Halorhodospira halochloris: one gene and its partner. The protein of the gene in region 1 interacts with the protein of each later gene in a pairwise test. Links are inferred from orthologs where the notes say so. Each region holds a gene or a part of one and is shown in the gene's direction. Other genes may lie near its edges.

The links. Proteins that work in one complex are often made in the same cells at the same time.
Region 2: the proteins of ftsB (region 1) and ftsL interact in binary tests that used the Escherichia coli proteins (3 or more experiments, as listed by UniProt). The link is inferred for Halorhodospira halochloris from one-to-one orthologs.

What each region holds. Positions count from the first base shown.
Region 1 is NZ_AP017372.2:825,367-828,233, forward strand. What follows is about bases 129-2,867. They hold ftsB (cell division protein FtsB), read left to right. Parts: upstream 129-1,229; coding sequence 1,230-1,505; downstream 1,506-2,867. Other genes in these bases: eno (phosphopyruvate hydratase), read left to right, coding at 129-1,204; ispD (2-C-methyl-D-erythritol 4-phosphate cytidylyltransferase), read left to right, coding at 1,507-2,214; ispF (2-C-methyl-D-erythritol 2,4-cyclodiphosphate synthase), read left to right, coding at 2,208-2,708; truD (tRNA pseudouridine(13) synthase TruD), read left to right, coding at 2,705-2,867. Also shown: more of eno, read left to right, coding at 1-128. UniProt on the Escherichia coli protein: Essential cell division protein. May link together the upstream cell division proteins, which are predominantly cytoplasmic, with the downstream cell division proteins, which are predominantly periplasmic.
Region 2 is NZ_AP017372.2:2,002,232-2,006,599, reverse strand. Bases 1-2,950 are described here. They hold ftsL (cell division protein FtsL), read left to right. Parts: upstream 1-1,314; coding sequence 1,315-1,587; downstream 1,588-2,950. Other genes in these bases: HH1059_RS09150 (peptidoglycan D,D-transpeptidase FtsI family protein), read left to right, coding at 1,671-2,950; rsmH (16S rRNA (cytosine(1402)-N(4))-methyltransferase RsmH), read left to right, coding at 332-1,318; mraZ (division/cell wall cluster transcriptional repressor MraZ), read left to right, coding at 1-317. Outside these bases: more of HH1059_RS09150, read left to right, coding at 2,951-3,341; HH1059_RS09145 (UDP-N-acetylmuramoyl-L-alanyl-D-glutamate--2,6-diaminopimelate ligase), read left to right, coding at 3,334-4,368. UniProt on the Escherichia coli protein: Essential cell division protein. May link together the upstream cell division proteins, which are predominantly cytoplasmic, with the downstream cell division proteins, which are predominantly periplasmic.

The sequences.
Region 1 (2,867 bases):
TGATGATGGCAGTTTTGGCCGTGCCGCGGTTCCCTCTGGTGCTTCGACCGGTAGCCGTGAGGCGGTGGAGCTGCGTGATGGTGAGGGGCGCTATGCCGGCAAGGGGGTCGGCCGTGCTGCTGATCATGTAACTACCAGCATAAACAAAGCGTTACGGGGTCATGACGCCAATGATCAGCAGGGTCTTGACCAGCTTATGATTGAGCTTGATGGCACCCCTAACAAGAGCAATTTGGGGGCTAACGCCATCCTTGCAGCATCTATGGCAGTTGCCCGAGCTGCTGCAAATAGTCGCGGGATTTTACTGTTTCGCCATCTGCATGAGCAAGGTGTCGAGCCCAAATTACCCGCCCCTATGATGAACATCCTCAACGGCGGTGAGCACGCCGACAATAATGTCGATATCCAAGAATTCATGATCATGCCGCTCGGCTTTGAGCGCTTCAGTGAGGCCCTGCGCTGTGGCGCAGAGATTTTCCATGCCTTGAAGAAGGTTCTCGGTGATCGTGGCCTGGCTACTAGTGTGGGTGATGAAGGCGGCTTTGCCCCCAATCTCGATTCTAATCAGGCGGCGCTAGAAGTGGTAATGGAGGCGATCGACCGAGCTGGGTATCGCGCCGGCGATGATGTGGTGTTGGCGTTAGATGTTGCAAGCTCTGAGATCTATGATAGCGGCGTCTATCGCCTTGCCTCCGAGCAGCGTGATTTCGATGCAGCTGGGTTTGCCGACTATCTGGCTGATTTAGTCGACAGATTCCCCATAGTATCGATCGAGGACGGCATGGATGAGTCTGACTGGGACGGTTGGAAGTTGCTTACTGAGCGTCTCGGCAATAAGGTTCAATTGGTTGGTGACGATCTGTTTGTTACTAATCCAAAGATTCTGCAGAAAGGGATAGATTTAGGTATAGCCAATTCGATCCTCATCAAGCTCAATCAGATTGGCACCGTAACCGAAACCCTTGAAGCGATCCGCATTGCGGATAACGCCGGCTATACCTCTGTTGTTTCTCACCGTTCAGGCGAAACCGAGGATGTTACTATTGCCGATCTGGCGGTAGCTACCCGTGCTACGCAGATTAAAACCGGTTCATTGAGCCGCTCCGACAGGGTGGCAAAGTACAATCAATTGCTGCGCATAGAGGAAGAGCTTGCGTGCGATGCCTGCTACCTTGGTCGTGAGGCGTTAAAGCCGCGCGGCTAAAGTTAGCTTCGGCGGGGAGGATGTGTTGCGCTGGGTTATAGGCGCTCTGGCGTTGTTGTTAGCATTGCTGCAATTTCAGCTATGGTTCGGTCCGGGGAGCGTGCCAACCCTAATCGAATTGCATAGTAGCCTGGATGAGCAACGTCAGGCAAATGAGCGAGCTCAGGCACGCAACGACGCCTTGGCCGCGGAGGTAGAAGATCTGAAAGAGGGTCTTGATGCCTTGGAGGAGCGCGCCCGTTACCAGCTTGGCATGATCCGTGAGGATGAAACTTTTTATCAGGTGATCGAGGAAGATTGACTTGAGATTGTGGGCGGTTATTCCGGCAGCCGGTGTGGGGCGGCGTATGGGCGGCGGTCAACCTAAGCAGTATCGAGAACTGCTAGGTAGGCCTGTGATTGAGTGGGTTATCGAACGGCTATTAGGCCACAGCAGGGTTGCGGGAGCGGTGGTTGCTGTAGCTGCGCACGACCCTTATTGGGATAGGCTTGATTTCGCCACTACAAAGCCCGTAAAGCGCGTTGACGGGGGAGCAGAAAGGCAGGATTCAGTACTGGCTGCCCTAGATCATGTGGTCGAGCTAGGTGGAGATGATGACTGGGCGCTGGTGCATGATGCAGTCAGGCCGTGTCTGAGTGAAGAAGAGCTCGACCGGCTGATCAGCTTGGGCACCAGTAATGACCATGGCGCTCTGTTAGCCAAACCGGTGGCAGATACACTCAAGCGCAGTGAAGGGTCGCAGGTTGCGGCGACTGTACCGCGAGACTCCCTATGGCAGGCCCAGACTCCGCAGCTGTTCCCTGTGGTTTTGCTGCGTGAGGGCCTTGGTGATGCCCGTAGTGCTGGTGTACGCGTCACTGATGAAGCGCAGGCAGTTGAACGCCTGGGAGGTAAGCCTCTGTTGGTTCCTGGGGATCCTGCCAACCTCAAGATAACCCAACCGGAGGATTTCGATCTCGCTGCAGCGATACTTAAATCGCGGCGCGATTCCCACGGGGAAGAATTATAGATATGCGAATTGGTCAAGGATTTGATGTCCACAGCTTTAGCGCCGCTGGCGAGGGGTTTACCCTGGGTGGGGTATGGATCCCCTATGAGCGCTCTCTAGAGGCCCACTCCGATGGTGATGTTCTGCTGCATGCGGTTACCGATGCCCTCTTGGGTGCGGTGGGCTTAGGTGATATAGGGCATCACTTTCCTGATGATGATCCGCGCTGGAAGGGTGCCGATAGCAGTGAGCTACTAGCCAGTACCGTGATGACAGCGCGGGAAGCCGGTTGGCAGCCGGTCAATGTTGATGCAACTGTTATCGCCCAAGCACCAAAATTGGCCTGCTACATTAGCGAGATGCGCCAGAGGACTGCTAAAACCCTGGAGTTACCTGCCGAGGTGGTCAATATCAAGGCAACTACCAGTGAGAGGCTGGGTTTTACCGGTCGCGGTGAGGGTATAGCCGCTCTGGCTGTGATCCTGATGGAGCCAGCTATCAAGGCTCAGCGGTGATACCGGCGTATCCTCCTCTGCCTGGTACGGCAACAGCCCGCACCTATCCGGAAGATTTCATCGTCACCGAGGTCCTGGGGTTCACCCCCTCAGGCGACGGCGAGCATCACCTGCTGCAGCTGCGCAAGCGTGGCTGGACCACAGAGGCGGTTGCTGGCT
Region 2 (4,368 bases), 1.2 Mb from region 1 along the record:
ATCCGTTGCCAGAGTGGGAAGTCATTGAGCAAAAGCTGATCGCCTTGCCCGATATGCGCGAGAGCACTAAGCGTTTCAAGCGCTTGCTGATTGGTCATGCGCAAGAGATACAAGTAGATAACAATGGGCGCGCCTTGGTCCCGCCGCCGTTACGTGATTTCGCAGGTTTGGCTAAAAAGGTGGTTCTGATAGGCCAGGGGAATAAGCTTGAGTTATGGGATGAGGCCCGTTGGGAGCAGCGCCGTACGCAGTGGCTTGAAGAGGCCGCAGCGCCCGACGCCGAGCTCCCGGAAGATCTTGAGGGTCTCTCGCTATAGCCGCAGGGGGCGGCATGGGGTTAGCGCAGAGTCAAAATGATATGACCGATGGCGATGCAAGCAGCGGTTGCCCTGATAGGCATCAGCCGGTGCTTCTCGGGCCTGTATTGGCGGGGCTGCATATCCGTCCTGAGGGGGTATACGTCGATGCAACCTACGGTCGCGGCGGACACGCTCGAGCAATCTTAGAAAAACTATCGGACCAGGGCAGGCTGATTGTTGCCGACCGTGATCCGGAAGCCGTGGCTCATGCCCAAAAAGTGCTGGGTGGTGACGAGCGATGCGTGATTCTGCGGGTCACCTTAGCAGAGTTGCCGCAGCTGCTTGAACAGCGTGGCGAGGCCGGAATAGTAGATGGGTTGCTGGCCGACCTTGGCGTCTCTTCACCGCAGCTTGATAGCCCCCAGCGCGGTTTCTCATTCCAGCACGATGGCCCCCTTGATATGCGCATGGATCCGCAGCGCGGCGAGAGTGCAGCGCAACTGCTCGAGAGATCGACGGCGCAGGAGCTTACTAGACTAATCCGCAATTATGGCGAGGAGCGTCAAGCAGGCAGGATTGCGCGGGCAATCGTCAGAGCGCGCGAGTCCCATCAGGCCCCGCGGACTACAAGGGAGTTAGCTGGCCTTATCGAAGGGGTGATCAAAAAGCGCGAGCCTGGTCGGCATCCGGCAACCCGGACGTTTCAGGCGCTACGCATAGCCGTGAACGATGAGCTTAATGAACTCGAAGCATTTCTGGATAGAGCGATTGATCTGCTCAGCCCGGCAGGCAGGCTGGCGATAATTGCCTTTCACTCGCTGGAGGATCGGCGCGTTAAGCGCTTTATCCGCGACGCTTCTAGGTCGGGTGATCTGCCGCCTGCAGTGCCGGTGGTGCCAGAGGGTCTGCGTCCGCGTCTGTCACCCGTGGGTAAGGCTTATCGGGCCGATCAGACAGAGTTGGCCGCCAATCGTAGAGCACGGAGTGCAGTATTAAGGATCGCTGAGAGGTTGCCATGAGTCGCCAGCAAATAACTACAACAGTTCTGATCGTTGCTGTTGTATGCAGTGCCTTGGCGGTAGTTGTGGCCCAACATGAGCGGCGGGCTGGATTTGTTGCACTGCAAGATGAGCACGATCGCGCGGATAGGCTGCGGGAAGAGTGGAGCATGTTGCAACTTGAATTGAGTGCCTTGGCTGGGCATAGCCGGCTGGAGCGTATCGCGCGTAGCGAACTGGGAATGGTAACTCCGGGGCGCGATGATGTGGTGATACTCAAGCGACGCTAAGGAATAGGAGAGTGTAAGTGGCAAGAAGCAAGCGCCAGCGCAAAGATGCAGGAGGGCCGCCATTTTGGCGCCTTGCTGTCGTTATGGTGGCAACCGCCGGCGTGGTGTTGGCACTTGTGGGCAGGGCGCTTGACTTGCAGGTTCTCAATCGCGATTTTCTGCGCGACGAGGCAGAAGCTCGGCACTTGCGGACGGTCGCGATATCGGCTTACAGGGGGATGATCACTGACCGTAACGGGGCCCCTTTAGCGGTAAGCTCGCCGGTGTACTCTTCCTGGGCAAATCCGGCCGAGGTTTTGCAAGAGGAAGGAGGGGTTGCTGAACTTGCTAGGGCGCTGGGACGCTCTGAAGCGGATCTGCGCGAGTACCTTGAACGGCGCAAACAAAGGGAGTTCGTCTACCTGCGTCGCCATATGCCGCCCGATCTTAGCGCGCAGATTCGTTCACTGGACATCCCCGGAGTTAACTTGCAGCGTGAGTTGCGTCGCTTCTATCCGGCTGGTCAAACGGCAGCACAGCTAATCGGCTTTACCGATATAGATGGGCGTGGGCTGGAAGGAGTTGAGCGCGCTTTAGACGAGCCATTGAGCGGCGAACAGGGTGCCAAGCGGGTAATGCGTGATCGCCTTGGCAGGGTGATAGATGACGTTGAGCTGATCCGCGAGCCGCGTCCTGGCGAGGATGTAGAGTTATCGATCGATCGTGATATCCAGTATCTAGCCTTTCGCGAGCTAAAGCGAGCTGTCCATCGCCACCGCGCCGAGTCCGGTTCGGTTGTGGTCTTAGACGTACATACCGGCGAACTCTTGGCAGTAGCCAACAAACCATCCTTCAATCCTCACCAGCGTGCCCAAATGGATCCGGAAGCACGTCGTAACCGGGCGTTTGCTAACGCCTATGAGCCGGGGTCAGTGATTAAGCCCTTCACTATTGCCGCGGCATTGCGCAGTGGCTCAGTTTCACCGCAAGAAAGCTTCGACACGGCACCCGGGACAATGCGTGTGGGGCGCCATACGGTACGCGATCTACTGGACTATGGCGAGTTGGACTTAGCCGGAGTGATGCAGAAGTCGAGTAACGTTGGGGCGGCTAAAGTTGCCTTGCAAACCCCGCCGCGCGAGTTATGGCAGGTTATGCAGGATTTCGAGTTCGGCGCCCCTTCCGGGGTGAGCTTTGCTAGTGAGAGTGCTGGGCATCTAGATGCATCTCCGCCGCGTGGCGAGGTCAGACAAGCAACATGGTCATATGGTTATGGCATGTCTACAACTCCAGTCCAGCTTGCCCGCTCGTATGCCGCTTTGGCCAATGGTGGTGTTATTCGGCCAGTGACAATACTGCGCCAGGAAGAAGAAGTAGAGGGGCACCGGGTACTTGATGAGGATATTGCACAGCAAATTCGCAGCATGCTCGAAACTGTTATAGAGCCGGGAGGCACCGGGGTTCGTGCAAGCGTTCCCGGCTATCGCGTAGCGGGCAAAACCGGGACGGTGCGTAAGGCGGTTGCCGGGGGCTACAGCGAGGACGAGTACATAGCCATGTTCGTCGGCTATGCCCCAGCAGAAAACCCTCGCATTGCCGTCGCCGTGGTCATCGATGACCCGGCGGGTGAGGCCTATTATGGCGGTCAAGTGGCTGCGCCTGTCTTCTCAGAAGTTGCCTCAGGGGCGTTGCGCATACTCAACGTACCACCCCAGGCACCCCCATCTGGAATGCCGCGAATAGTGGCGGATTGGGAGGAGGGTCGCTATGACTAGTCGTGGGTCCTCACAAGTGGGGCTAGACTGGCTGCTCCAGCCTTGGCTGGATAAGGCGCCGGTTGCTGAAGTTAGTGGTGTATGCGCTGATAGCCGTGACATTAAACCTGGCGACCTCTTTGCAGCCCTGCTCGGTGATAGCAGGCACGGCCTTGAGTTTAGTGCTCAGGCGATTGAACAGGGCGCAGCCGCTATTGCCTGGGAGCCAGGCCAGGGGGTAAGCCTAGATACTGTGCGGCGCAAGACAGCAGATAGCGGTGTCCCATTAGTTGAAGTTCCGCAGTTGGGGTGCCGCCTCGGGAGCATAGCAGCACGCCTCTACGGCGACCCGTCGCAGCAACTCGAGGTGGCGGCGGTTACCGGTACCGACGGTAAGACATCGGTAACCCATTTTATCGCCCAGTTGCTAAGTGAGCAGAGCTCGCCTTGGGGAGTTATCGGCACTCTGGGCTATGGGTTGCCCGGGCGTCTTGAGCTATCGCGACTGACTACGCCGGATAGTGCTCAACTGCAGCAAGCCTTTTTCCATTGTCAGACGGCCGGTTGTAGCGGTGTAGCCCTAGAAGCTTCATCTCATGCCCTGGAACAGGGGCGGCTGGCTGCGGCCAAGGTAGATGTGGCTGTATTGACTCACCTTGGCCGTGATCACCTTGATTATCACGGCTCGCTCGAGGCTTATGCTGATGCCAAACGGCGACTTTTTGAGATTAATAGTCTACGCGCTCAGATAATCAACCTTGATGATGAGTTTGGCCAGAGGCTGTGTGAGCGCGCTGGTAGTGCAGTTTTTACTTATAGCCTGCACAACCCTGAGGCCGATATCTATGCGGTCAGTGTCGAGCAGCAGCCCTATGGGTCAGATATCGAATTGCGCGTGGGTAAGACCACCTATAAGACCAGTGTTCCTCTATTGGGCAGGTTCAATGTAGCCAATGCTTTGGCCGCCGTTGGCGTCGCCTTGGCACTAGGTAGGCCGTTAGAAGATGTTATCGCCAAGCTGCCAGGCCTCCAGCCTGTCGCTGGGCGG